Cellulophaga algicola DSM 14237: one gene and its partner. The protein of the gene in region 1 interacts with the protein of each later gene in a pairwise test. Links are inferred from orthologs where the notes say so. Each region holds a gene or a part of one and is shown on either strand. Other genes may lie near its edges.

The links.
Region 2: the proteins of CELAL_RS19050 (region 1) and CELAL_RS13770 interact in binary tests that used the Escherichia coli proteins (3 or more experiments, as listed by UniProt). The link is inferred for Cellulophaga algicola DSM 14237 from one-to-one orthologs.

Annotation. Positions count from the first base shown.
Region 1 is NC_014934.1:4,385,945-4,401,373, reverse strand. What follows is about bases 8,968-11,801. They hold CELAL_RS19050 (uracil-DNA glycosylase), read right to left. Parts: upstream 10,801-11,801; coding sequence 10,135-10,800; downstream 8,968-10,134. Other genes in these bases: CELAL_RS19045 (DUF6340 family protein), read right to left, coding at 10,847-11,801; CELAL_RS19055 (response regulator), read right to left, coding at 9,498-9,899; CELAL_RS19060 (substrate-binding domain-containing protein), read left to right, coding at 8,968-9,489. Also shown: CELAL_RS19110 (methyltransferase domain-containing protein), read right to left, coding at 1-381; CELAL_RS19105 (NAD(P)/FAD-dependent oxidoreductase), read right to left, coding at 375-1,496; CELAL_RS19100 (OmpA family protein), read right to left, coding at 1,582-2,274; CELAL_RS19095 (lipocalin-like domain-containing protein), read right to left, coding at 2,279-2,758; CELAL_RS19090 (alpha-ketoacid dehydrogenase subunit alpha/beta), read right to left, coding at 2,910-4,886; CELAL_RS19085 (isopenicillin N synthase family dioxygenase), read left to right, coding at 5,008-5,958; CELAL_RS19080 (DUF1572 family protein), read left to right, coding at 5,964-6,410; CELAL_RS19075 (translation initiation factor), read left to right, coding at 6,431-6,760; CELAL_RS19070 (hypothetical protein), read left to right, coding at 6,835-7,767; CELAL_RS19065 (nucleoside phosphorylase), read left to right, coding at 7,769-8,638; more of CELAL_RS19060, read left to right, coding at 8,638-8,967; more of CELAL_RS19045, read right to left, coding at 11,802-11,896; CELAL_RS19040 (endonuclease MutS2), read left to right, coding at 12,078-14,255; CELAL_RS19035 (universal stress protein), read right to left, coding at 14,470-15,318. UniProt on the Escherichia coli protein: Excises uracil residues from the DNA which can arise as a result of misincorporation of dUMP residues by DNA polymerase or due to deamination of cytosine.
Region 2 is NC_014934.1:3,169,323-3,184,853, reverse strand. What follows is about bases 2,980-5,915. They hold CELAL_RS13770 (nucleoside-diphosphate kinase), read right to left. Parts: upstream 4,688-5,915; coding sequence 4,271-4,687; downstream 2,980-4,270. Other genes in these bases: CELAL_RS13760 (DHH family phosphoesterase), read left to right, coding at 5,887-5,915; CELAL_RS13765 (alkaline phosphatase D family protein), read right to left, coding at 4,768-5,811; CELAL_RS13775 (DUF3427 domain-containing protein), read left to right, coding at 2,980-4,219. Outside these bases: CELAL_RS13790 (hypothetical protein), read left to right, coding at 1-153; CELAL_RS13785 (DciA family protein), read left to right, coding at 153-449; CELAL_RS13780 ((deoxy)nucleoside triphosphate pyrophosphohydrolase), read left to right, coding at 469-867; more of CELAL_RS13775, read left to right, coding at 860-2,979; more of CELAL_RS13760, read left to right, coding at 5,916-6,903; gliding motility-associated peptidyl-prolyl isomerase GldI, read left to right, coding at 6,903-7,451; CELAL_RS13750 (peptidylprolyl isomerase), read left to right, coding at 7,462-8,601; CELAL_RS13745 (glycoside hydrolase family 5 protein), read left to right, coding at 8,696-9,796; CELAL_RS13740 (M48 family metallopeptidase), read right to left, coding at 9,875-10,642; CELAL_RS13735 (aminoacyl-histidine dipeptidase), read right to left, coding at 10,703-12,160; CELAL_RS13730 (DUF3810 domain-containing protein), read left to right, coding at 12,239-13,306; CELAL_RS13725 (amidohydrolase family protein), read left to right, coding at 13,450-15,531. UniProt on the Escherichia coli protein: Major role in the synthesis of nucleoside triphosphates other than ATP. The ATP gamma phosphate is transferred to the NDP beta phosphate via a ping-pong mechanism, using a phosphorylated active-site intermediate.

The DNA of each region.
Region 1 (15,429 bases):
ATCTTCTTCTTTAAGCGTTAAAATATCTTGGTAAAGGAATCTGATTTCAGGGAATTCTTTAGCGTTTTTTCGGGCAATTTCAAGGGCTTTTTCATTTAGGTCGATGCCTATAAAAGAAGCCTTTAGCTTATGTTTTCTGAAATATAAAGCCACTTCTCTTAGCATGTTACCATCTCCGCATCCCATATCTACAATGGTATACTGTTCTTTTTTTTGAGTATCCATCAATTGTAGAATAGCCTTCATCGTGATGTTATTGCCACCCAACAGACTATTTACACTGTTAATATCTTGGAAAACGAGTTCTAAGGAGCCTATGGGCTCCTCAAAACTATCCATCAACTCGGGCTGGTTGCTTCTTTCTGATAAATTAATTAACATACGATAGGTTTTCCATGGGTTTGTTTGATAAGTAACTGCAAGAGTTTTGGAGATTTTGCTACAATTTTCATGGCTATATTTGATAGGTTGTTGTGGAGTAAGAGCCACTGTAATTTTCGTCCTATCCAAAGGCGATGCTTAAAGGCTTTATTCCATTTATTTTTGTAGTCAACTTCTAGTAGTTTTCGATTGGGTGTTGGGGAGTTTAAATAAACCACGAGTAGCTCACTTGCGATCTTTGCACTATGTATTGCCATGGCCATTCCGTTACCACAAAGTGGATGGATGAGTCCAGCAGAATCACCACACATAAGCATATGGTTTTCTACGGCTTCTTTTTTCTCAAAAGATATTTGTGCTATGCTTAGAGGTTGATCAAAAATAGGAATGGCATCTTCTAAAAAGCTACGTAAAAACGGATTCTCTGAAACTACTCTTGCATTAAAGTTAGTAATACCTTTAGAGTCTTTAAAACTCTTGTAGTTAGTTAAATAGCAAAAATTAACAGCTCCTGTTTCTGTTTTTGATAACCCGCCGTAACCTCCTTTAAAATTATGTAATGCAACAAGATGTTCGGGAAAATCTGGTAATTGATAATGTGCTTTTACCCCTAGCCAGGAAGATTTTTTATTCATAAAACTACGGTTCAAATGCTTGTCCATATTTGAACGTTTTCCAAAGGCACCAATCGTTGTTTTGGATGTGAACACCCTACCTGAATCTGTTTTAACATGAAAAATGTTATTTGTGAAATCTACCGAATTAACCCCTTCAAAAATAAAAGTAACGTCTAGCTTTAGGGCTCGGGTATAAAGAGAAAAATCTAAGGCATACCTGCTAATACCTATACCTCCTAATGGTAGTTTTGTAGTAATAGTGTTTCCTTGTACCGTTGAAAATTGCAGTGTATCTATGGCTACGGCATCAGATAGAGAGATGCCTAATGTATTTAAGTAGGGTACAATTTCATTGGAAACATACTCTCCACATACTTTATGGTGGGGATACTCTTGTTTTTCAAAAACAAGTACACGATGGTTATTTTGTGTCAAATGAATTGCAGCTGTAAGTCCAGCTAAACCACCACCAATAATAATTGTATCATATGTTTTCACACTAGTGAAGATACTTATTTAAACAATAAATCCCGGCAGTAACGCCAGGATTTATTTAAAATATCATTGAAAAAAGTGCTACAAATTAGTTTGTTTTTTGAAGCGCTTCTTGTTTTAGTTCATCACTAGCAACAATAACCATTTCCACTCTACGGTTCTTTGCTTTTCCTTCAGTTGTGCTGTTATCAGATTTTGGTTGTGTTTCACCGTACCATTTTGTAGTCAGTCTATTAGAAGAGATTCCGTGTGTATTTAAATAACTAGTTACAGATTCTGCTCTTTGTTTTGATAGGTTCATATTGTAATCTGCTGGCCCAGCGCTATCCGTATGGCCTTCTACTAGAATATTAGAATCTGGATATTCTTTTAAAATACCAACCAAACGATCTAAAATAGTTGCAGATGTACCTTTAACTACAGATTTATTAGTGTCAAAATATACACCAGCATCTTCGTTAAATACAACATTAATCCCTTCACCTACTCTAGTAACTTCTGCACCTGGTATTTCTTCTTCTATACGTTCTGCTTGCTTATCCATACGGTTACCAATGTATCCACCAGCTGCACCACCTACAACAGCACCAATTATAGCACCTAAAGCGGTATTATTACCGTTTCCAATATTATTTCCTAAGATACCACCAATAGCCGCGCCACTACCGGCACCAATTACGGCACCTTTTTGTTTATTGTTTGCATTTTTAACTGCGCTACAGCTAACTGTCAATGTAACAGCTAGTATAACCGTACTTAATTTTAAACCTATATTTTTCATCATTTTATTGTTTTGTAAATTCATAAACTACAGCTACTTGTTCACCATTAGCCATCACATTTGATTTTAATTTCATATTTGATGCTGTAAGTGCATCAATATCTAAACGATATCCATAACCTCCTGAGATATCTTTCTTCTTCTCATCAATTGCTTTAAATTGTAACTGACTCGTGCCATAATCATTTTCCACTACGGACCAACGAATAAATCGCTCTCCCCCATTACATAAGGTAGACTGTGTAATTGTGTAACTTCCAGTACTGTTATTTTCTCTAAAAAACCAATTACTACCTTCAAAACAGATATCTAATGCATCATTAAATAAAATAGATTTAAAACTGCCTGGTTTCCCTTCAAAAGAAACATTCGTTAGTTGCCAGTTTCCGTTAATTAAATTACGTTTTTCTCTTGCTGCTTTAGGTGCAATACAAGAATTTAAAAGTACACTAAAAAGTAAACTCAGTATTAAAATTTTCTTCATAATAATTATTTTTATTTAGGTAAAACTTATATACGTAAAAATCGTATAAAGGTATTTAATAAACTATGTTAAACCGTTGTTAAACGCCTGCAAGATCATATTAGTATGTAGAATTTTTTAATTCGATGAAATAATTTTTTAGCACGAATACTTAATAGGCTAAAAGGGCCAATAAAGCTTTTAAGAATCTATCTTTGGGTAAATAATTATGTTCTAATGTTTTAGAAAATGGTATTGGCGTGTCTAAGCTTGCTATTCGCTGTACAGGGGCATCTAAATATTCAAAACAATTTTCCATAACTAAGGCAGAAATTTCACTAGCAAGGCTGCCAAATAAGCTGTCTTCTTGTAAAATAATTAATTTACCTGTTTTTTTAACAGAGTTGAAAATAGTTTCAGAATCTAAGGGTTGTAATGTTCGCAAATCTATAAGATCTGCTTTAATTTCCGGATTTTTTTCTAGTACCTCTAAGGCCCAGTGTATTGCTGCTCCATAGGAAACAATAGTAAGCGCGGTTCCTTCTTTTAATACAGCAGCTTTTCCTAATGGTAATGTGTAATAGGCGGTGGGCACTTCTTGGTAAAGACTTCTGTAAAGAGCCTTGTGTTCAAAAAAGAGTACGGGATTAGGATCATTAATAGCGGCGGCTAGTAAGCCTTTTGCATCCACAGGAAATGCAGGGTATACTACTTTTAGCCCAGGTGTTTTGGTAAACCAGGCTTCATTGGTTTGAGAATGAAAAGGACCCGCTCCTACTCCTGCTCCACAGGGCATTCTAATAACAACATCTGCTTTTTCTGCCCATCGGTAGTGCGATTTTGCCAAATAATTAACGATGGGATTAAATCCGCTACTCACAAAATCGGCAAATTGCATTTCTACAATAGCTTTCATTCCATTAATAGATAACCCCATAGCAGCAGAGATTATGGCAGACTCACAAATGGGAGTATTCCGAACCCGTTCTCTTCCAAATTGCGAAACAAAACCTTCTGTAACTTTAAAAACACCTCCGTATTCCGCTATATCTTGCCCCATAATGACTAAGTTGTCATGTTTTTCCATAGCTTGTTTTAAACTTTGGGATATTGCATCTACCAATCGGATATTTTCAGTAGCTATATTTTTAGGATATTCCTTATACCTATAAGGAGCATATACATCCTGCAGCTCTTTTTCTGGATCAAGTAGCAGTTCTTCTTCATGAAAGGCTATTTGTAACTCATCCTCTATTTCTTGCTGTATTTTTGTTTTTAGATGCGCAACACTGTCAGATGAAATAATTTTAGAGGCTATGAGATAGGATTCATAGTTGGCTATCGGGTCTTTCTTTTCCCAAGTATCCAGTAAATCTTGTGGGACATATTTTGTGCCACTCGCCTCTTCGTGACCACGCATTCTAAAGGTTTTAAACTCTAATAGAACAGGCCTTGGGTTTTCTCTCAGGTCTAAGCAAATAGCATTAACTCTAGAGAATACTTCTAAAATATTATTGCCATCAATAATATGTGACTCCATACCGTACCCAATACCTTTGTCGGCAATATTTTTGCACTTAAATTGTTCGTTTGTAGGTGTAGATAATCCATATCCATTATTTTCAACACAAAAAAGTACGGGTAAATTCCACACTGAAGCAACATTTAGGGCTTCATGAAAATCACCTTCGCTTGTAGCACCTTCGCCTGTGAAAACAGCGGTAACTTGTTTATTTTTTTTTAAAACATTGGCAAGTGCTATTCCATCTGCGACTCCTAGTTGCGGTCCTAAATGAGAAATCATACCAATTATTTTGTAGGCTTGAGATCCAAAATGAAAACTGCGATCCCTTCCCTTTGTAAAGCCATTAGCTTTGCCTTGCCACTGGGAAAATAATTTAGATAAAGGAATGTTTCTAGTGGTAAACACGCCTAGGTTTCGGTGCATGGGTAAGATATATTCATCGACATGTAAGGCAGCAGTAACACCAACAGAAATTGCTTCTTGACCTATTCCACTGAACCATTTTGTTATTTTTCCTTGTCGTAATAAAATTAGCATTTTTTCCTCAATCATACGAGGTAATAAAAGTTGTTTGTACAATTGAATTTTTGAATGATCAGAGATTGTATAGTCCGTGTACTTCATAACTTTTGATTCGGATTTGTGGCGTACTATAAATGTAACAAATTTGGCTCAGAACAAAAACATTCTTAACAATTGAGAATTCACTTATTTTTAGTTAAATTTGATTTTTAATTTTTATTATATGAGTGTTGTTCCAAGTGTAGATTTGCAAGATTTCGTATCTGGGGATCCAAAGAGAAAAGAAAAATTTATAAAAGAAATAGGAAGTGCTTTCGAAGATATTGGTTTCGTAGCACTTAGCGGCCATTTTTTGTCTGATAAATTAGTCGATGGTTTGTATGAAGAAATTAAAAGTTTTTTTCAATTACCACAAGACGTTAAAGACTCCTATGAAATAGAGGGTATTGGCGGTCAAAGAGGATATACTTCTTTTGGAAAAGAACATGCAAAAGGCAAGAAGGAAGGTGATTTAAAAGAGTTTTGGCATTTTGGTCAGTACGTTGTAGATAATCCCAAATTAGAAAATGAATATCCGGCTAATGTACTTGTTAAAGAGCTTTCTAATTTTAATGAAGTAGGTGAAGAAACCTATAAAATGTTAGAAAAAACAGCAAAATATGTTTTGAGAGCTTTGGCTTTGCATTTAAATTTAGAAGAAACCTATTTTGATGATTATATTAAAAATGGGAATTCTATTTTAAGACCTATTCACTATCCTCCAATTACATCGGAACCTAAAAATGCAGTGCGAGCTGCAGCACATGGCGATATTAACCTTATCACCTTATTAATGGGGGCACATGGTAAAGGCTTGCAAGTAAAAAATCATAAAGACGAATGGGTTGATGCTATAGCAAAACCAGAAGAATTAATGATTAATGTGGGAGATATGTTATCAAGGTTAACTAACAATAAGCTTAAATCTACAATACATCAGGTGGTGAATCCTCCTAAAGAATTATGGGGAACTTCTCGTTACTCAGTACCATTTTTTATGCATCCCGTAGGTGAAATGTCTTTAAAATGCTTAGAGAATTGTATTGATGAAGAAAACCCTAAATTATATGAAGATATAACTGCGGGAGACTATTTACAGGAGCGTTTGATAGAATTAGGGTTGATAAAAAAATAACCTAAATGTCTTTAGAAACATTAAAAATTATTTTTAAACGAGATTTATTAAAACTTAAAGTAGAAATTGAAAGCTATAAAGAAGAAGCTTCTTTGTGGAAAGTAGATAAGAGTATTACCAATTCAGCAGGAAACTTATGTTTGCATATCGTAGGTAATTTAAACGCATTAATTTGTGTGCCTTTTGGTAAAACAAATTATATAAGAAATAGAGAAGCAGAATTTTCTTTTAAAAATAGTAGTCGGCCTGTTTTAATAAAACAGGTTGATGATACAATTATAGCAATAGAAAAATCGTTAGAAACTATTAAAGAAGCTGATTTAAAGAATGATAGTCCAAAAATTCCTTCAAAAGAAGAGATTACAACGATTGATTATTATTTAACACATTTAGCGACGCATCTATCCTATCATTTAGGACAAGTAAATTATCACAGACGTTTCTTTGAATAAAATATTTTAATACCTTTTAAATGGACTTGAAAGATCAACTAAAAAACTTTTTTCCAGAGCATCAAGAAGAAAAGATACCAGAAAAGCCTAGTTCTGGTGCTAAAATTTGGATGCAAGATGATCCTATCATTTGCAAATACGAAAAGAGAAAAGGAAAACCTATTACCATACTTGAAGGATATACTGGCGCCGATGATGATTTTAAGAAATTGGCTAAAGAATTAAAAACAAAACTAAGTGTTGGCGGTAGTTTTAAAGATGGTGCTATTATTATCCAAGGAGATTTTAGAGATAAAATCATGACCTTATTGAAAGAGAAAGGTTTTAAAGTTAAACGTGTGGGCGGATGAAATCTGTTAATTCTCTTTTGTAGCTTTACTTTTAATAGTACATTTATATCCCTTAATTTTTAAATAAACCCTAAATGAGTTCCCTACTACACATAACAAACGGCGATATTTTCACTAATAAATTAAAAACTCTTGATGTGCCTGGTGCTATCATTACTTGGCGCGAAATGCTTTGCGAAGGCAAAACAGAAAGTAATGTGGGGAGTGAGAATTTTTGGAAAACACGATTTGAGTTTTTAAACAAGAATTATAAGGTTTCAAAATCTATATTTATAGAAAAAACCTTAAAAGAATACAGATCACTTTGTAACCATAAAAAGGAAGATGAGATTGTATTGTGGTTTGAGTACGATCTATTCTGTCAGATTAATATGCTGGCTGTAATAAGTTGGCTTAAGACGCACCGTAAATACGCTCAAATATCTTTGGTTTGTAGTGGTAAAGAAGATGAAACAGATGCGAAGTATGGGTTAAATGATTTAACGGATGCCCAACTAAAAAATCTTTATAAAAACAAAGTTGTACTTAGCTTAGATGATATAGAATATGCAGATTATGTATGGCAGCTTTATTGCAGCGATAATCCTATTCGATTGGAAAATCTTACAGATTTTAATAACTTTCAATTTAAATACCTTGAAGAAAGCATTCAAGCGCATTTACATCGTTTTCCATCTGTAAAAAATGGGTTAAATGATATGGAATCTAAAATTCTGCAATTAGCGGTCGATAAAATGCCTGCTAATAAAGGAGATTTCATGACGATATTACTGAATGATCAGGGAATTTTAGGTTTTGGCGATTCACAATTTAAACGTGCTATAGGAAGGTTAAAACCATTATTCTCTTCCTTTAATCCTGTAAAATTAACACAGAAAGGAAAATTAATTTTACAAGGAGAAACTAGTTATTACTCTTGTATCCAAGAGAACGATTTTTATCTAGGGGGTGCTTTAAAATATAATTTCCTTTACAATTCAACTACGAATAAAATTTTAAAATTATAACATGCAATTAAAAGCATCAGAACTAGTTTTAAATGCTGACAATAGCATTTACCATTTAAATATAGTACCAGAAGATCTTGCAGACACCATTATTACTGTTGGAGATCCTGACCGTGTACCTGTAGTGTCAAAATATTTTGATACCATAGAAGTAAAGAAAGGGAAACGAGAATTTCATACCCATACGGGAACCTTAAACGGAAAACGAATTTCTGTAATTTCTACAGGAATTGGAACAGATAATATAGATATCGTACTAAATGAATTGGATGCTTTGGTTAACATCAATTTTGATACAAGAACCATTAATGAGCATAAAAAGCAATTAGATATTATACGAATAGGTACTACAGGTGCTATTCAGCCAAATATTGAAGTAGGCGATTTTCTTTTGAGTGAACGAGCTATTGGTTTTGATAGTTTGCTACGTTTTTACGATGCAAAGCATATTTTAGATGAAGCGCTTCAGAATAGTTTTATGAAACATACGGATTGGTCTAAAGATAAGTCTACACCATACGTAGTTTCTTGTGATCATGACCTTGCGGCTCTTTTTATGTCTGATGAAATGCATAAAGGGTTTACGGCTACAAATGTTGGTTTTTATGGTCCTCAAGGCCGTAAACTACGTTTGAAAACAGAAGATGAAAATCTAAATGCTAAATTGGCCTCTTTTGATTATAAGGGTTTGAAAATTACAAACTTAGAAATGGAAACTTCTGGTATCTATGGTTTGGCAAAATTATTAGGACATAGAGCAGTATCTTTAAATTGTATTTTAGCAAATAGAAGTACGGGAGAGTTTTTAACGAACCCTACAGTAGCTACCGAAAAACTAATTAAATTTACCTTGAATAAACTTACGGAATAATGAAAAAGGTAAGAATTATTGGCGTTCCTGAGCATTTTAATCTTCCTTGGCATATGGCTATAGAAGAAAATGCTTTTAAAGAACGAGGTATTGATTTAAGTTGGTCAGATATTCCCGAGGGCACAGGTAAAATGTGTCAAATGCTTGAAAATGATGAAACCGATTTAGCTATTATTCTAACGGAAGGTATTGTTAAAAGTATTTCTGCAGGTAATCCCGTAAAAATAGTTCAAGAATTTATTTCTACGCCGCTACTTTGGGGTATTCATGTGGCAGCAGCTAGCTATTATAAGACTATTACAGACCTAAAAGGAACTACAGCGGCAATTAGTAGGTTTGGCAGTGGAAGCCATCTAATGGCGTATGTAAACGCTGATAATCAAAGTTGGGATCCAAAAAAATTGAAATTTGAGGTAATTAATAATTTGGATGGAGCTATTGAGGCCTTAACGAATAAAACCGCGGATTACTTTATGTGGGAAAGATTTACGACCAAACCTCTAGTAGATCGTGGGGTTTTTAGGCGTATTGATGATTGCCCTACCCCTTGGCCATGTTTTGTAATAGCCGCTACTGATAAGTTTATAGCAGATAACGCTACCTTAATCCATCATATTACGGAGGTTATTAATCGGTATACTGAAGAATTTAAAAATATTCCGAGTATAGATAAAACACTTGCCAATGCTTATGGTCAAGAACTAGAGGATATAAAAGAGTGGTTGAAGATTACAAAATGGAGTCAATCCAAACTAAAAGTTTCAACGCTTAAAAAAGTTCAGGATACACTCTTTGATTTAAATTTAATTGAAAAAAAATTAAAGCCAGAAGCATTACTACTGCGTAAATAAAATTAAGCTTATATAAAATATTTATTTAATAAAGCACTGAATTTCTCATCAGACATGGGCTTTTGAAAAAATTCTTTAACATCTTCATTATCAGTCGCTCTAATTAAATCCTTATCGTCTTCACTGACTGTAGTCATTACAATAACGCAATTGTCTTTTATCGTAGTCGTTAACTTTTTGTAGCGTTCTAAAAATGCCCAACCGTTCATTACAGGCATGTTAATATCTAGCGTAAGTAAACAGGGGAAAAAATCTGAATCCTCTAAACTTTCCTCTAAAATTTGTAAGGCTTCTTCTCCATTTAATGCTTTATAGACATCTACATCTATATCTAGTTTTTTTATAAAGACACTATTTATAAAATTTGTAGATTCATCATCATCTACGAGTATGATAGATTTAATATTCATTATGGTTGTGTTTTTTGGTTGGGTCAAAAATATTGAGAATTTATCTTTAAACGAGATAAATAATGAATAGTTACTTAATTTTTAAAGATTCTTAATAATAATGTTGAAAATTAGCAGGAATTGTCAATTTAGAGCTTTAATATATGGTAAATTAGTTACAAAAACCGGATATTTTGTTTGAAATGTTATAATTGTAATATTTTGATGGTAGAAAATTTGAGCATATGGTCTTTAATTACCATGTAATTTGCTTTTGATTTATTTTGTTAAGTATATGATTGGTTTTGCTAAAGCATTTATTTCCAAACCAGTAGCCTCTATTTGCACTTAAAGGAGATGGGTGCCCGCTGGTTACTATATGATGTTTGTCACTATCAATTAACCTAACCTTCTTTTTAGCAAAACCTCCCCATAATAAAAAAATAATATCAGATTTTTCTTGACTAATTTTCTTAATTATAGTATCAGTAAATACTTCCCACCCTTTTTTCTGGTGACTTCCAGCTTCGTGAGCTCTAACCGTTAGTGTTGCATTTAGTAGTAAAACCCCTTGTTTCGCCCAGTTCTCTAGATTTCCAGATGTAGGATATGGCTTATCTATATCAGTAGATAATTCTTTAAAGATATTTTTTAATGAAGGCGGGTGCGTAACTCCATCATGAACGGAAAAACACAAGCCATTAGCTTGGTTGGGTCCATGATAAGGATCTTGCCCAATAATAACTACTCTGGTTTCTTCAAATGAGCAATGATTAAATGCTGCAAATATTTCTTCTTGTTTTGGGTAACAGGTCTGTGTTTGGTATTCTTCTGTCACAAAAGTGGTAAGAGCCTTAAAATAAGGAGCATTAAACTCTTCTTTTAAATGTTTGTTCCAGCTTTTATGAATATTCCCTATCATTTTTGATTATTTTAAATCAAAAATAGCTAAAATTAATACGTTAACCTTAGTGAGAACGTTGCTGATCTAGTACATTATTTTGTTCTACTCTATATTTGAGAATGTTTACATAGTCTAGCGCTAATTTATTCTCATAGTCTGTATACGCTTTTGAAGCATACGAAATAGCAAGGTCTAAATCACCATCAATCTCACTACTTATGGCCATATTATAATTGGCTCTACCTTGTATTTTTAAATCAGAATTATTTAATTCTTTTTTCCAAAGTTCAGCAGCACCATCCCAATCACCAGTAAGCGCTCTACGGTGTGCTACTTTAAAATTATCCGTACCCGACATATAATAATCTCGAGATATCCTTATTTTATTAGGTACCAATCGTTGTGCGTATGCAATACCCACATTGCGACTGTATTCTTGCACAGTTTCATTACGTTGTTTTACCGCTTCAACTGCTTTTATAGGATTAATTCCTTGACCATGAAAAAGCATTTCTTTAGTATAGTTTCTTTCATCAATAACCAATTTTGTTTTAGGATCATATAGACGCCATCCACAATTCACTAAGGTATTTAAGGTAACCTCTTGCGCAGGAACGTTTACTTTAACTCCTAAATTATTTTCTAATGGCATTGTGGTTACTTTAAAAGATGATTTTGTATTGGTGTCATAAAAAGCCAATGAAAATATAACATCTACATGATAAGTATCACATAACATTTCTATGGTTTCCCATGATAATGTAGCCGGTAAAACACCTAATCCGCTTTTTACTTCTTCTACGTTTTCTATAATTTTTATTTCATCCAAATTTTTTAGCATTCCTAGCTCTGAAGCAAATGCGGATATAGCAGCTTCGGCTCCTTTTTTATCTAGATTTAAGCCTTCTGCAGATAAAATTTGATCTATTTTATCAAGACCTTTATTTCCTTTTGATGGTTCACTCCTATTGATGATACCTATTGATTTAACGTCAGAAGAAAGATATACTTTGGCTGGTGTCGTCACTCCCATAGTCATTTTATTGGTAGACCCGCAAGCCGTCATTAATAGGGTAATACTTAAATATGTAAGAAGCTTAATTTGGTTTTTCATAATACTATAAATAAGTTAGCATTGCTACAGAGGACTACTGTATCTAGCTTATTATAAACTTCTAAAACTGTTTTTTATTGCCTTATATGAGCCTTAAGCACTATAAAACAGGAATAAATACCTTTGAATTATTTTTGGAATTTATAGTGAAATATTTTTTTCAATGTATCTTTGAAAAAGAATGAATAAGATAAACGATAAAACATTAAAAGATTTAGAATTTTATACAGTTCTAAACCATATAGTAGCACGTTGTAATACGGAACAAGGTAAAGAAAATGCGCTACATATTACACCGCTCCGATCAAAAGAAGCTATTGTTACACATTTGGGGCAAACCTCTGAATATGTAGCCTCTTTTACTAATGATAACCGCATTCCCAATCATGGTTTTGATGCTATAAATCAAGAGTTAAAACTTTTGAAAATTGAAAATGCTACTATTGAAATTTCAGGTTTTCGTAAAATAGGGAATATTTGTAGTACTGTAAATACCCTAAAAAAGTTTTTAAAAAAATTTAGAGAGTATTATCCATTGCTTTTTCAGGCCTCTGAGGAAGTGGAGTTAAATACAGAAATTCCAGCACAGATTGATGCTGTGATCGATAAGTTTGGTGAAATTAAAGATAATGCTTCTGATAATCTGCGAATGCTCCGGCAAGAAATTAACGGATTAAAGGGGAAGATAAATCAAAGTTTTGCAAGAGCATTAACCATGTATCAAGCTTCAGATTTTTTAGATGAAATTAGGGAATCTGTTGTAGATAATCGTCGTGTTTTAGCGGTAAAAGCAATGAACCGAAAAAAAGTAAAAGGAGCCGTTATGGGTACTTCTAAAACAGGAAGTATTGTTTATATAGAACCAGAGGCAGCTTTACAATTTAGTCGTCAATTAAATAATTTAGAATTTGAAGAGCGAGAAGAAATTCAGCGAATTCTTAGGGTGCTAACGGCACATATTACCCCTTTTATACCTGAACTTTCCATGTATCAGGAATTTTTAGCACATATAGATATTACAGCAGCAAAAGCAAAGTATGCTATGGAAATGGATGCTGTAATGCCCGAAATTAGTGATACAAATGAGTTGTATTTAAGAGATGCCTACCACCCACTTCTCTATTTAACAAATAAGCGCAAAAAAGAAAAGACCTACCCACAGACCATAGGACTTCATGACGAGAATAGAATTATCGTTATTTCTGGGCCTAATGCTGGGGGAAAAAGTATCACCTTGAAAACCCTGGGGATACTTCAAATAATGCTTCAAAGTGGGCTGCTGATTCCTGTACATGAACGCAGTAAAGTGACTTTGTTTAATAGAATTCTAACAGACATAGGGGATAATCAATCTATTGAAAATCATTTAAGTACGTATAGTTATCGACTTAAGAACATGAACTATTTCTTGCGTAAGTGTGATGATAAAACATTGTTTTTAATTGATGAATTTGGTACTGGTAGTGATCCAGAATTAGGAGGTGCATTAGCCGAAATTTTTCTTGAAGTATTTTATGAGCGTGGTTCCTATGGCGTAATTACAACGCACTACTCTAATTTAAAGCTTTTGGCTAATGAATTGCCACATGCTACCAATGCAAATATGTTGTTTGATTCTAATACATTAGAGCCTACCTACCAACTTGCATTAGGGCAAGCAGGGAGTTCTTTTACTTTTGAAGTAGCACAGAAAAACGGAATTCCATATAGTTTAATAAACCGTGCTAAAAAGAAGATAGAAAGCGGTAAAGTCCGTTTTGATGCTACGATAGCTAAACTGCAAAAAGAGCGTAGTTCTATGGTAAAAACAGGAACTAAATTAAGAGAGGAAGAAACCAAAGCGCGTAGCGAAGCACAACGTTTTGAAGAATTAAACACTAAAGTAAAATCTAAGCTTGAGAATTATCAGGAATTATATGATTCTAGTCAACGTATGATTTATTTAGGGAATAAGCTTAATGATGCCTCATTGAAGTATTTTCAAGATAAAAAGAAGCGACCATTAGTATCAGAATTACTTCGGATTGTAGAGACAGAAAATAGCAAACGTAAAAAGAAATCTTCGCAACAAGTAAAGGTTGAAAAGATAAAAAAAGCCGAAGTTGAGAAAGAAGTAATTCAGGAAGTAGAAGTTATCCGTGAAGAAAAAAAGAAAGAAAAAAAGGTAAAGGCGCATGTAGAAAAGAACAAACCTAAACCTATTTTTAAAATTGGTGATCGTGTTCGGATGTTAGATGGGAAAGCTGTGGGGAGTATTGATAAATTAGAGAAAAACAAAGCATTTGTTAATTACGGAATTTTCACAACCAATGTGAGTATAAGTCAATTAGAATTAGTTGAAGCAAAAAAGAAGAAGTAGACTTCTAAGCAGTAATGGTAACGACATTGACCTAATGAATAGGTCTGGATGTAACTAAAAAGTCCCTTCTAAAAATTTACATAAAATACGATCTACAGAATGGTTAGACGTACCATTCTGTAGATCGTATTTACAGCAGCATAGGTGACTAGTATTTACCTTAAAAATAAACTGTTCTTACCATATGTTTTAAAGAGTATACTGTTTTAATTTTCTAGTTTCTTAAATCATGTAACGCTAAAACAGGAATACTTGGGTTATTGCCTAAATCTTTTACCATTGGATTTGAGAAAATACTACCAAAGAAATTATGTTTCTTATTTATAAAAGCAATCATCTCACTCTCTCGGCTTTGAAAAAAACAACGTACACCTTCTTGTAAATTTGAACTATATAGTACATGATGCGTAAAACTAGTAGCTCCTAAAATTTGATTAAGTAATTCTTTATTTTCTGCTTGCTGCTTACTAAATTCTTTATCTTTTTGAATGTATAAAATTCTAATGGGTGCATTCGTTAATTGAGAAATTTCAATTAAGGTAGCCAATTCTTTTTCTTTATAATGCGTTTTAAAACTGGTAGGAAATACAATCTCGTTAGGGTTTTTAAAAGTAACAGTATCTGGAATTTCAAATACCGGACAGTTTCTAACCTTCTCCATCGTATTTACGGCATTACTACCCTGAATTATTTTTTTATCGTCCTGTCCTCCTTCCGATCCAATAAGTATTAACTCAATGTCTTCCTTTTCAACAACTTTTTTAAGTACATCATTAAAAGAACCAAATTCATTTAAAAAATGAAATGTATGATTGTTATTCCCCGTTTTAAAACGCTGTTGATCCTTTAGCTTTACCATATTTATTTCAGCTAACTCTTTTACCTCATTAAGTTTTTTATCGGTAGGTTCAGGACTTAAAAGGTTGTTTTTTGAGTATCCAGTAAGATAGTAAGAATGCAAAATAAAGAATTCACAAGATTCTCTTTTGTAGAGTTCAAGGGCATAATTTATAGCATTATGCGCATTTTTTGAAAAATCTGTTGGAATTAATATTCTTTTCATTTTAGAATGATTTTAAGTATACTTCAAAGTTAAACTTCATTTAACATATATGAAATGACCAATGTCATCTAAGCAATTCTATCACTACGGATTATTCAAGAATTCAATATC
Region 2 (15,531 bases), 1.2 Mb from region 1 along the record:
ACAGGAGACTCTTATTTGCTAACGTACAAGACAGCTATTAGCGAATGGACAGAAACCTTAAAATCCATTTCTAAAGATCAGTTTTCAGTCACTAGTGAAGATAATATCACGTACTTTTACAAACGCTACGAACCGATAAACATTAGCAAATAATGGCTAAAAGACGCAGAGAAAACATTCCATTAAGTGAAGCTTTACAAGACTTTATTGACACCAACAAGCTACAGAAAGGTATAGATAGGGTTGATGTTAGAGAAGCATGGACCAATCTTATGGGGAATGGCGTTAATAATTATACCACGGCTATAGAATTACGCGGAGACACCTTATTCGTGTCACTCTCTTCCTCTGTTTTACGGTCAGAATTAAGCCTCGGAAAATCTAAAATTATTTCCATGCTTAATGAAGAACTAAAAAAAGAAGTGGTGAAGAAGTTGGTGTTGCGATAGATTATAAATTTGAAAAGAAATGAAAGAGATAGAAGTTGTTGCTGCAATAATCTATTTTGAAGATAAGATTCTGTGCGTTCAAAGACCTGAAAACAAATTGACTTATATTTCCGAAAAATTTGAATTTCCTGGAGGAAAAGTAGAAAATGGGGAATCATTAAATGATGCTCTATATAGAGAATTAAAAGAAGAATTAAACTTCATACCAATCATTATGGATGAACTATATTTAACAGTCAATCATCAGTATCCAGACTTCAAATTAATAATGCATGTTTTCAAATGTTTATCTGATAAAAGTGAAATTCAGTTAAATGAACATATTTCTTCTCAATGGCTCTCTTTAGAAAATTTAAAAAAATTAGACTGGGCAGCAGCAGATATCCCTATAGTTAATAGATTAATTGAGCATGGATAAAATATTTAATAATGATTTTAGAGATAGCCTATTAACTGGGTTCATTGATAAATCCTTAGAATCCGACGCTTTATATCAACCAGAACTACTTGTCAATCGAAAAATTCCTAGAAAGAAAGTTCTAACTACTATTATTAAAGAATTAGAAAACTGCGAAAGCTTTTATATATCTGTTGCTTTTGTTACAACAAGCGGTGTTGCTACTTTAATAAACACATTTAAAACACTTGAAGAAAAAGGTGTAAAAGGAAAAATCCTTGTTTCTCAGTATCTAAACTTCACACAACCCGAAGCGTTAAAAAGACTTTTACAATTTCAAAATATAGAATTAAAAATAATAACCAAAGAAGACTCACATTCCAAAGGGTATATTTTTAAGCACTCTGAATACTACAACTTAGTTATTGGAAGTAGTAATTTAACTTCATCCGCATTATCTACTAATAAAGAGTGGAATATGAAAGTTTCAGCAAGATACTCAAGCTCCTTAGTAGATAAAGTGATTAACGAATTTCAAGATGATTTTGAAATAGGCGAAATTGTAGATGAAACTTATATTGAAAAATATGAAGACATATACAAAAAGCAATCGCTAGTATATAAAAAAAGTAAAGAAGAATTATCAAAAGAGTTAAATTTAGAAATAACTCCTAACTCTATGCAAACTGAAGCATTAGAGAATTTAAAAAACTTAAGAAAACTAAATAATAAAGCGCTTATAATTTCGGCAACCGGAACAGGTAAAACCTATTTAGCAGCTTTTGATGCCAAAGATTTTAATCCTAAAAAGCTTTTATTCGTTGTTCATAGACTAAACATTGCAAAAAAAGCAATGAAAACTTTTCAAACTATTTTTAGAGACACCAGAACAATGGGTCTGTACTCTGGTCAACAAAGAGAACTTGACAAAGACTTTTTGTTTTCAACTGTACAAACAATTTCTAAATCAAACCATTTAGAACAATTTGAAAAAGATTTCTTCGATTACATTATTATTGATGAATCCCATCGTTCTGGAGCAGATTCATATATTAGATTAATAGATTATTTCAACCCAAGGTTTCTTCTTGGGATGACTGCAACACCTGATAGAACAGACGATAAAGACATTTATACCTTATATGACCACAATATAGCTTATGAGATAAGACTTAATAAAGCTATGGAAGAGAATATGCTTATTCCTTTTCATTACTATGGAGTCACAGATTTATCTGTTAATGATGAAATACTTGAAAATGAATCAGACTTCAGACTTTTAACAGCCGACGAAAGAGTTAGTAAAATTATTTCTAAAATTGAATTTTATGGTTCTGATAATGGAATTACAAGAGGTTTAATTTTTTGCTCCAAAAAAGATGAAGCCAAAGAATTATCAGATAAATTCAATCAAAAAGGATACAAGACAGTTGCTTTAACAGGAGATAGTTCAGAACAGGAAAGAACAAATGCCATTGAATTATTAGAAAGTGATGATTTAGCAATAAAATTAGATTACATATTTACTATTGACATTTTTAATGAAGGAATTGATATACCAAAAATCAATCAAGTCATAATGATTCGTCCAACCCAATCTGCAATAATATTCATACAGCAATTAGGACGAGGATTAAGAAAGACAGACAACAAATATTATTTAACAATCATTGATTTTATTGGCAACTATAAAAATAATTATTTAATACCAATAGCTTTATATGGAGACACCTCCTTTAATAAAGACAAAATAAGAAAATTAATTTCTGAGGGTAGTAGTATGATTCCAGGAGAATCAACTATTAATTTTGATGAAATCACTAAAGAAAAAATCTATGCTTCCATTGATTCAGCGAAAATGCAATTGTTATCTGATCTAAAAATAGATTACAATAATTTAAAAAGTAGGATTGGACGTATTCCCATGATGATGGACTTTGTAAACAATGAAGCGAGAGAGCCTTTCTCATTCATTGAATACTCGAAGTCGTACTTTAATTTCATCAACAAAGTAGACAAAACATTTGATAAATTTTTAGACAAAAATCTTTCTGGATTATTAGAGCTTTTTTCAAAAGAAATTAACAACGCAAAAAGAGTTGAAGAAAGTATTATTCTAAAGGAACTATTAAATAATCACGAGTTAAGTATTTCAAATTTAAATGAATTGATATTTGAGAAATATCACTACAAACCAAGTGCTGAAACTATAAAATCCTGTATTTCAAATATTAATTTCAGCTTTATCCGAAAGGAAGAGAAAATTATTTTTATAGAAAATAGAACTTTCAAATTTTATGATGAATTTATTACTTTACTTTCAAACACTACTTTTAAGGAGTTCTTACTTGATTCTATAACTTACTCAATACACACCTTCAATAAAAATTTCAACAAAGATTATTACAGAGATGGATTGCTTCTTTTCAATAAATATAGTCGTAAAGATGTTTGTAGATTATTGAACTGGGAAAATGATGTTAGTAGTACTGTATACGGTTACAGAACAAGAAATGAAATTACTCCTTGTTTTGTAACTTATCATAAATCTGATGATATTGAAGACACCATAAAGTATAATGACTACTTCGTTTCCCCATCGGTTTTCGCATGGGAATCCCGGTCAAACAGAAAATTATCAAGTCAAGAAATAAAAAATGTAGTCGCTTCAAAGCGGATATTATTATTCGTAAAAAAAGAAGATGCAGAAGGAACTGACTTCTACTTCATGGGAGATGTATCAATTATAAAGAATTCTATCCAACAAGCAGAAATGCCTGAATCAAGTAAACCTGTCGTACATTTTAAGTTTCAATTAGAACAACCAGTAAAAGACGACTTATACAATTACATAACTGCAGTAAAAGAAGAGAAACTCGCTCCAAATAATCTTAATTTCGAAATAAAATCAAAAGAAGAAGGAAAAGTATCTGAATTCACAATCCCTCTATATGATTTTCACGCAGCAGCTGGTAGCTTTAGTGAAATGCAAGATGAAAAAGATTACAGTTTGCTTCCCGTGCAAGAAAGATTTGCTACACAAGAATTTTTCGCATGTAAAGTTATAGGAGAATCAATGAACAAGATCATTCCAAATAACTCAATATGTTTATTCAAAAAAAACGTAACCGGTTCTCGCAATGGAAAAATTTTACTCATAGAAAACAGAGATGCCCTAGACCCTGATTTTAATTCTGCTTTTACCATCAAAACCTATACGAGTGAGAAGATTATTACAGAAGAAGGTTGGCAGCACAATTCAATTATATTGAAACCTAACTCTTATAATGATAATTTTAAAAATATCCTTATCAATGAAGACAACAGTAATGAAATGAGGGTTATTGGCGAGTTTATTAAAGTTCTAAACTAAAAAAGGCCACTCATCACTGAGTAGCCTTTCATATATCTTATGTTATTTTCCTTAGAAAATCTCTCTTCCAGAAAAATGGAAAGCTCCTTCTATAGCAGCATTCTCATCACTATCAGAACCGTGTACTGCATTCTCACCAAGAGACGTAGCAAACATTTTACGGATAGTACCATCCGCAGCCTCAGCTGGGTTAGTAGCACCAATTAAAGCTCTAAAGTCTTCAACAGCGTTATCTTTTTCTAAAATAGCAGCAACGATTGGTCCTCTAGACATAAAGTCTACCAATTCTCCGTAAAAAGGACGCTCACTATGAACAGCGTAAAACGCTTGAGCATCTCTTTTGCTTAATTGCGTATATTTCATAGCTACAATCTTAAAACCAGCAGCATTAATTTTGTCTAGAATAGCACCAATATGTCCGTTTTGAACAGCATCTGGCTTAAGCATTGTAAATGTTCTATTTGTCATTTTCTTTAAATTTTGTGCAAAAGTACTATTTTAAATACATTCTACAATAGATTAATAAAAAACTGAAGGTAAGTTAACGATTATTTAAACCCTTGTTCCAAGATACCCAAGACTTTACCTTCATCGCCTATCATTTTGAAAATAATATGACTGGTTTCAAAATTAAAACTCAAAGTACCAAAACTTACCTCAGAAACCACCGCTCCTACCCTATATGGATTGGCTTCTCCTGAATAGGAAGAATACACATGGGTAAGTCCGCTACTCGTAAAATCTATCAAAGGATATGCTACCCCCTCAATAGGCGTTTTTGAAAATTCAGAAATATGCCGGTCTCCAGAGAGCACCACAACGCCTTTTGCTTTAGAATCAGCAATCAATTTTTGTAATTTATCTACTTCATGCGGAAAATTACCCCATGTTTCAAAACCATGCTCATTAGATAATACCTGTATGCTACTCACTAAAATATTAAAATCTGCCGTACTGGTATTCAGTTCATTCGCTAACCACTCCCATTGTGTTGTTCCTAAAACAGTACCTTCCCCATAGGTATTCGGTTTTGTTCTTTTCTTAGTTACCGTATCTTTAGTAAGCGCCGTTCTAAAATAACGTGTATCTAGCACCACTACTTTTACAGTTCCTTTAGGCGTCTCATAATTATGCACAGCATACACGCCTTCTTGGGCTCTACGTGGACTCCCTTTAGGTACTTTAAAAAAATCTAGGAATACTTGCTGACTTTCTTTCTTCGATTTATACTCTACTCCACCATCATTTAAACCGTAATCATGATCATCCCAAGTACCAATCACAGGAACTTTTTCCTTTAATTTTTTATATCCTTCAACATTTTCTTGCGCTTCGTAAAATTCCTGAAGCTTCTGCATGTTATCCGTATCTGCATACACATTATCACCTCCCCAAATCCATACATCGGGATGGGTATTTAAAATATCATCCCACAATAAATTAGGGATAGAATTTTTATTACAAGAACCAAAAGCAATCGTAAAATCTGCCATCTTAGTTGTAGCTATAGCCGTTGTGTCTGTCTGAGCCTTCCCTGGGGAAAATCCGAATAAAATAAACACAGCATAAAATATGTTTTGTAATCTCTTCATTTTCAAATATTGTTTCCTTACAAAAATAGCAATTTCAATATAACCACTATAGTATAAAATAGTATCTTTGTCGCCATGAATTCAGAGGACATCAGTAAAATAAAGGAGCTACTTAGCGTTCCACAAAAAATTGTTATTATACCACATAAAAACCCTGATGGCGATGCTATTGGTTCTACTTTAGGACTTTGGCATTACCTAAAAAACAATGGGCAAGACGCTACCGTAATTAGTCCTAATGATGCGCCAAAGTTTTTAAAATGGATGCCTGGCAGTGCTGATATTTTAAATTTTGAGGCAGAAAACTCACAGGCTAAAAAAGCAATTACAGAAGCAACTTTAATTTTCACCTTAGATTTTAATCATTTAGGTAGAGTAGGTCAAATGCACTCTTTTTTAGAAGAAGCTACAGCTACTTTTATTATGATTGATCATCACCAAGAGCCTTCTGATTATGCTTTGGTAACCTACTCTGATGTTACGATGAGTTCTACCTGCGAGATGGTTTATAATTTTATTGCTTATTTAGACGATACCTCTAAAATTACGCCAGAAATTGCAAATTGCCTGTACACAGGAATTATGACGGATACTGGGTCGTTTAAATTTTCATCTACCACCAGTAAAACACACAAAATTGTTGCAGAACTTATTGATAAAGGTGCAGAAAACACCCGCATACACAATCTAGTTTATGATACCAATTCTCCTAGTAGATTACATCTTTTAGGTTGTGCCCTAAAAAATATGGTGATTTTAGAGGAATTTAATACCGCATATATCACCTTAAGTCAAGACGAGCTTGATACTTATAAATATCAAAAAGGAGATACGGAAGGGTTCGTAAATTATGGACTTACGTTAAACGGAATACGTTTTGCCGTAATTTTTATTGAAAATAAAGAGGAAGGTATTATCAAAATATCATTTAGGTCTGAAGGCGATTTTTCTGTGAATGAATTTGCGCGTGCTTATTTTCATGGAGGCGGACATAATAATGCTGCTGGAGGAAAAAGCGACTTATCTTTAAAAGAAACTGCAGACTATTTTGTAAACTTGCTACCGAAACACCTAAAAGAATTAACCAAGTAATGAAATATCTGTTTTATTTAAGCGCCTTTTTTTTACTTTTTATTAGCTGTGAAGAGCCTGTTGCGCGCAGACCTATTCGTGTTTCTACACCAAAACTTATAAAATCTACAGTAGAGCGTAATAAAGACCTTTTAGCACTAGAAGAAAAAATTATAGCTGGGTTGGTAAAAAAAGATACTGCACATACCTATATACCAACCACCACTGGATCATGGTTTTATTATGAAACTAAAAATGATTCTTTACCCTACCTGCCCCAAGAAGAAGATGTGGTTACACTAACCTACAACATCATGACACTTACTAATGACACCATCTATTCTGCAAAGGAAATTGGAATACAACATATAAAGGTGAATAAACCTAGCTTATTTAAAGGCCTACGAAAAACATTTACCCTTTTGCGAGAAAATGAAAAGGCTACTTTTCTTTTTCCGTCTTCATTGGCTTTTGGATACCACGGAGATGACAATAAAATTAATCCGAATACCCCTATTAAATCATCAGTAGAGATTTTAAAAATTGATAAATACACAACAAATAAATAGTCTTAAAAAAATGAAAAACATTCTTAGTTTATTTCTTATAGCTACTGTTTTAGTAAGCAGTTGTAAATCTAGTAAAACGGCAGATTTAGGTGATGGTATCTTTGCAGATATTGAAACAACACAAGGAGATATCATTGTAAAATTAGAATTTGACAAAACACCAGTTACTGTTGCTAATTTTGTATCTCTTGCCGAAGGAAAAAATCCTTTTGTGACCGATAGCTTAAAAGGTAAAAATTATTATGACGGACTTACGTTTCACCGTGTGATGAAAGATTTTATGATTCAAGGTGGTGACCCTACAGCAAGTGGAATGGGAAACCCTGGATACCGTTTTATTGATGAATTTGCAGATTCTTTAAGCCACAGCAAAAAAGGAATTCTTTCTATGGCTAATTCAGGACCTAAAACAAATGGGAGTCAGTTTTTTATCACCCATAAAGCTACACCTTGGCTAGACAACAAACATACTGTTTTCGGCGAGGTTGTTAGCGGAATAGAAGTAGTCGATAGTATTGCTAATGTAGCTGTAGGCCAGAATAACAAGCCTGTTGATGCGGTGATCATGAACAAAGTGAAAATTATCAGAAATGGTAAAGAAGCTAGAAAATTTGATGCTGTTGCCATAATGAAACAATATTTTGCTGATGAAGAAGTAAGAGAAAAAGAAGCCTTAAGGATAGAAGCAGAACGCGAAGAAAAATTAAATCTTGCAACATCTAGTTTCGTTGAAGCTATAGAAGGTCAGAAAAAAACAGCAAAAACTCTTGCATCTGGTTTAAAGATATTTACGCTAGAGGAAGGAACAGGCGATAAACCTAAAGTTGGTCAGACTGCAAATTTATATTATGCCGGTTATTTTGAAGATGGTCGTTTGTTTGATAGTAACGTTGAAGAAACATCTACCTTATATGGCCAATTTAACTTCAACAGAAGAGATCAAGGTGGCTATGAGCCAATGCCAATGCAAATAAGCATGGATGCACCAATGATTGCAGGTTTCAAAGAAGCTGTAATGACCATGAAAGTAGGTCAAAAAATACGTGTTTTTATTCCCTCGCATTTAGCCTATGGCGAATCTGGTCGTGGTCCAATACCTGCTAGTACTGATTTAGTTTTCGATTTAGAAATGGTAAGTATTGGGGAGTAATTAAAAACCTTCTTTTACTAAAAAATAGAAAAACACCCGCACTATGCAGGTGTTTTTTATTTACTATATCTTTAGCCCTTAACCTATACACATAATGATGATGAGAATTCCCCTTTTCAAAACAGTATTTTTAAGCCTATTTTTTATAGTCTCCTGTAGCAGCGATGCAGAGCCTGAAATTATTGACCCTGTAGACACCGAAGAAACTTCAGATGCTACGGATGAAGAACCCGCTACTCCCGAACCAGAAAACACCCCTGAACCTGAAACTGATACAGCAACAGCTACCAATGTTGTGGAAGCTTATGGACAGCTGAGTGTTTCAGGAAACAAAATTGTAGATAAGAACAACAATCCTATTCAACTACGAGGTATGTCTTTATTTTGGAGCCAATGGATGGGACAATACTACACCACAGGAACGGTGGACTGGCTGCAAACAGATTGGAATGCTACCGTAGTTAGAGCTGCTATGGGTGTTGAGGATGCAGATGGCTACATCAGCAACCCTGCTACTGAAAAAGCCAAAGTATTTGCTGTAATAGATGCTGCTATAAATGCTGGTATCTATGTAATTGTAGATTGGCATAGCCACCATGCAGAAGATCATATCCCTGAGGCTAAAGCTTTCTTTGCAGAAGTTGCTCAGAAATACGGAGACCAACCAAATATTATCTATGAAACGTATAATGAGCCTTTAGATGTTTCATGGACTGGAGTTTTAAAACCGTACCACGAAACGATCATCGCAGAGATACGAAAGTATGATCCAGACAATCTTGTTATTTGTGGTACTAGAACTTGGTCTCAACGTGTAGATGAAGTGGTAGGTAATAAGATTAATGACGCAAATGTAGCGTACACCTTACATTACTATGCTTCTACCCATAAAGAAGAATTAAGAGAGATAGCGCAAATAGCTTTAAACAATGATATCGCCATTTTTGTTACGGAGTATGGTGTTACAGAAGCTTCTGGAAATGGGTATATTGATGAAGCGTCTACCAATACGTGGTGGAGCTATTTAGACGAAAATAAAATTTCTTGGTGTAATTGGTCTATTGCAGATAAAAATGAGAGTGCCGCTGCATTAACACCAGGAGCTAGTGGCTCAGGAAATTGGGCTGAAAGTGAGCTTACTGTTTCTGGAAAGTTAGTCCGTTCAGAAATGTTAGAAAAAAATCCTACCTACTAAGAAGAGGTTAAATTAACACATAAAAAAAGCTCCTTACAACTAATTTGTAAGGAGCTTTTCTATACTATAGAATTCTAATTAATTCTTAGCATCTTCTTTTTCAGCCCATTCTTTAGCTCTCTCAGATCGTTTTGCAGAACCTGGATGAGAAGAAGTTAAAGAACCTTTACCTCCATTATCACTTAACGAAGCTAGTTTCTGAAAAGCACCTTCCATAGCATGGTAATTTAAATCATGACGTACTAAAAACTCAAATCCGTATTTATCAGATTCTGATTCATTCGTCTGTGAAAATTGTGCATTTAATACATTTTCTACGAAACCACCAATTTCTCCATCGGCTAAAACTTTACCAGAACTTGTATTGGCAACCGCTAAATCTTTAGCTGCAGAAATTTTGTAAGCAGATTTATAACGTTCTTTTGAGTGTCCTAATTTTACATGCCCTATTTCATGACCAATAACGCTTAAGATTTCATCATCTGTCATTAAATCCATTAATCCAGCCATAACACGTACACTACCATCAGGCGTAGCAAAAGCATTAATGTCTACTACTAAATATACTTTATAGTTTAAATCTAGGCCATCTTCGCTTTCAAAACCCTTTACCAAGTTTGCCAAACGATCTGCATACGGATCGCCTGCTTCCCCTACAGGATTATTTTCATCCATCCAAACAACAGATTCTAATGACAACTTTGCCATATCCTCATCAGATAGAGATGCAGCAGCTACCATTTTTTTTCCTGCGTCAACATTTCCTTTTTTTAATATTTTACCGAATTGTGCCTGTAAACTAATTGTTCCTAAAGCAAAAACAGCCATCAAAATACTTGTTTTCATTATCTATGGTTTAATTATTTAAGTTTCAAATTTAACTTTAAAAGTGCAATTATGGTTTATTTACTCTGGAATATTTTCAAGAATATCTAAAGTAAACTTCCAAAACTTCTGTACAGATGAGATACTTACCCGTTCGTCTGGAGAATGTGCCCCTTTAATGGTTGGACCATAACTAATCATATCAAGGTCTGGATAATTCTGCCCTAGAATTCCACATTCTAAACCTGCATGACACGCTACAACTTTTGGTTCTTCTTTAAAAACCGTCTTATATTGTGCCTTTAGCACCTCTAAAATAGCAGAATCAGGATTAGGATTCCATCCCGGATAATCGCCACTTAAGCTTACTTTACAACCCGCCAGTTCAAAAGCTGCTATTAAAGCATTCGATAGATCTATTTTTGAAGAATCTACAGAAGAACGTGTCAAACAACCAATATGTATTTTTCCGGCTCCTACTTTTACACGTGCAACATTATTAGAAGTTTCTACTAGACCATCAATAGCAGCACTCATCGTATACACGCCATTGTGTGCCGTGTATAAAGACTTTAATAATGATGCTTGCGTTTTAAAATTCATAACCGACTTCGGTTTTTCAGCTTCAGATAAGCTAATTACCATATTAGGTTCTGTACCTAATTTTTCAGCCTTGATTGCATTCGCCCATAATTCAAAATCTTTTTGAAAATCTTCAACATTCGCTTTTTTCAAACAAACTATTGCAACACTTTCTCTTGGTATTGCATTACGGAGACTTCCTCCATTTATTTCTGATATGCTAAGCTTATATTTTTCTGATCCTAAATACAAGATACGGTTCATTAATTTATTGGCATTACCCAAACCTTTATGAATATCCATTCCACTATGTCCGCCAGTAAGCCCTTTTACTTTAATTTCAAAAGCAACAGCGCCCATTGGTTTAGATCGTTCTTTATAGTTTCGTTTGGCAGTAACATCAATACCACCCGCACATCCTATATCTATTTCATCATCTTCTTCCGTATCTAAATTAAGTAAGATATCTCCTTTTAGAACACCTCCTTTTAACCCCATGGCACCTGTCATTCCAGTTTCTTCATCTATGGTAAACAATGCCTCTAAAGCTGGGTGAGCAATAGCTGTACTTTCTAGAAGTGCCATGATTGTAGCAACTCCCATACCATTATCCGCACCAAGAGTTGTCCCTTTTGCTTTTACCCAATCACCTGCAATAAACATTTCAATACCTTGTGTATCAAAGTCAAAAACGGTATCGTTATTTTTTTGATGTACCATATCTAAATGAGATTGAAGCGTTACCATCTTACGCTTTTCAAAACCTTTAGTTGCTGGTTTTCTAATAATTACATTCCCTACGTCATCCTTAAAAGTTTCAAACCCTAAACTTTTTCCGAAATCTAACATGAATTCAATAACACGTTCTTCTTTTTTTGAAGGTCTTGGTACCGCATTCAAATCTGCAAACTTATTCCAAACAGCTTTAGGCTCTAGTTGTCTTATCTCTTTACTCATAATTTTTTTATCTTCTTCAAAAATACGGATACTTAAAGAATACCGTATTTTTGAGACTGGAAATTTTTAATTTGATTAATGAATAATAAATTTAAAAATGTAATTGCATTAAGCCTACCGTTGCAGTTTCTTCTAGTTCAATGGCTAAGTAACTATCCTGAATATATTGAAAACTATTTCAGTACAGGAATCTACCCCTATTCTTCTAAATTTTTTCGCTTTATTATAGGATGGATTCCTTTTTCTGTAGGCGATGTGTTGTATGCCTTCTTAATTTTATATGCCCTTAGGTATCTAATTGTTAAAAGAACATATATTTGTTCTCACAAACTACTTTTCTTAAGAAATATTGCGGTGGTTCTTGCTGTTGCTTATTTCACCTTTAATATTTCTTGGGGGCTCAACTACCACCGTGAACCCATTTCAAAAAAACTAGCATTAGAAGAAAAGACTTCAAAAAAAGAACTTATTTCTTTTGTAGAACAATTAATTATAAAAACGAACCAAACCCAAATGACTATTACGGGAGACACCACTAAAATGGTAAAAATCCCCTATTCCAATACAGAAATTTTCCAAAAAACAATTGAAGGATACAAAAGCTTAGAAAAAATTCATCCGATACTAGCTTACCATCAAAAAAGTATAAAGGAATCTTTATTTAGTTACCCTTTAAGTTACATGGGTTATGGTGGGTATCTAAATCCGTTTACCAATGAAGCCCAAGTAAACGCGCTTATTCCAGCATTCCGTTTTCCGGTTATTACTGGTCATGAAATAGGACATCAATTAGGATATTCTGCAGAAAATGAAACCAATTTAATCGGCTATTTAGTAACCTTAAATAATGACGATATACAATTTAAATATTCAGCATATGCGTATGCATTGAGTTACTGTTTAAGCAATATTAAAGAGAATGATAATGCACTTTTTAAAAGATTAATAGCTAAAGTAAACGCTGGTGTTTTACAGAATTATCAGGAATTAAACACCTTTTGGTTGCAGTATGAAAACGTAACAGAACCCCTATTTAAAGCGGTTTTTAATTCTTTTCTAAAAGCGAATAAACAAGACGATGGCATTAAAAGCTATAGTAAAGTAGTTTTCTTGCTCGTAAGTTATCATCAAAAATATCCGTTGTAAAATATCTATTTTCAATTTTAAAGCTGTTTTTTTTATAAGTTGATATAAGGATGCCAATACTCTGTTAAAATCAAAGTGATACTTTCCATATACTTGCTATTTAACTTATTTTTAAGACAGACTAATTAACTAAAACTACATATATGAAAATGCGATTACTCGTGCTCACCTTCCTATGGTGCAGCAGTTATCTATTTGCGCAAGATTATTTTCCTAAAAATGATGGTGTAAAATCTAAAAACAACAACTACACGGCTTTTACCAACGCTAAAATTTATGTAACGCCAACTCAAATTATTGAGAACGGAACACTTTTAATCCAAAATGGTAAAGTAGTGCAAGCTGGTAAAACAGTTATGGTACCAAAAAACACCGTTACTATTGATTTGAGCGGAAAGTCTATCTACCCTTCTTTTATTGATATCTATTCTGATTTTGGAATTGAAAAACCAAAGCGACCATCTAGAAGCGGAAGAACAGCATCCTACGAACCTACAAGAGAAGGTTTCTACTGGAATGATCATATTATGCCAGAGAAAAATGGCATCACCGAATTTAAATATGATACTAAAAAAGCAAAAGAATTATTAGAAGCTGGATTTGGCGTTGTAAACAGTCACCTTCAAGACGGAATTGCTAGAGGTACTGGAGTCTTAATCGCATTAAATACAGATGGCACTGATGCCAACCGTGTATTAGATGATAAATCTGCACAATACTTTTCTTTTGAGCGTAGTGTGATAAAAAATCAGTCGTATCCAACATCATTAATGGGTACTACTGCCCTATTGCGCCAAATGTACAGCGATATGAGCTGGTATGCTCAAGGAAAATCTGAAACTAAAGACCGTTCCCTAGAGGCTCTAATTGCTAATAAAAATTTAGTGCAAATTTTTGAAGCTAAAGACAAAGGCAATGATCTATTAGCCGATAAAATAGGAGACGCTAATGGCATACAATATGCGATTGTTGCTGGTGGCGATGAGTATGAAAACATTGCCGATATAAAAGCTACAGGTGCACAATATATTTTGCCCTTAAATTTTCCTGATGCCTATGATGTAGCTAACCCCTACCAAGCAGGTTATGTCTCATTAGAAGATATGCGCTACTGGAATCAAGCGCCTTTGACACCTAAAATGATGGCAGATAATGGTATTTCCTTTTCTTTTACCATACATGATTCAAAATCATCTGCAAAATTTAAAGAAAATATAATGAAAGCTATTACTTACGGACTTTCAAAAACAAAAGCTTTAGAAGCACTAACAACCGTACCCGCAGCTATATTAGGTAAAAGTTCAAAAATAGGTTCTTTACAAACAGGTAGTTATGCCAACTTCTTAATTACCTCTGGTGATATTTTTGAAAAGAATACAACCTTATATGAAAACTGGGTTCAAGGTAGTAAGACCATCGTAAATGACATCAACTTAAAAGATATTAGAGGTGATTATAGTTTAAATACTGATGGTACTGCGTTTGCTATCTCTATAACTGGAGAAGCTAGCAAGCCTAAAGTTGATATTAAGCAAGACACCGTAAAACTAAAAGCTAAAATTAGTTTTGCAAATGACTGGTTAGATGTATCCTTTTCCACAGATGAAGGTAAAAAAATATACCGGATGACCGGGTTGGTGACTACAACCGATGAATTATCAGGACGATTAATTTTACCAAACGGAAAAGAAGGTAATTTTAAAGCAACAAAAACAAAAAGTTTTGAAGACAAAGAGAAGGACGAAAAGGAGAAAAAAACTCCTAAGATTATGCCTATAACCTACCCTAATATTGGATACGGTTATACTTCAATACCTCAGCAAGAAACTATCTTATTTAAAAACGCTACAGTATGGACTAGCGAAGATGCAGGAGTTTTAAAAAATACCGATGTTCTGGTCAAAAATGGAAAAATTACTAAAATTGGCACGAATTTAAATGGCGGTAGCGCAAAAGTTATAGATGCTACTGGTAAGCATTTAACGGCAGGAATTATAGATGAACACACCCATATAGCACTTTTAGATGTAAATGAAGCAGGGCAAAACTCTTCTGCAGAAGTTACTATGGAAGACGTTGTGAATATTGAAGACATGAATATTTACCGCAACTTGGCGGGTGGTGTTACCTCTGGCCAACTCTTGCATGGTTCTGCAAACCCAATCGGTGGTCGTTCTGCAATCATAAAATTAAAATGGGGCGAATCTGCAAAAAACATGATTTAC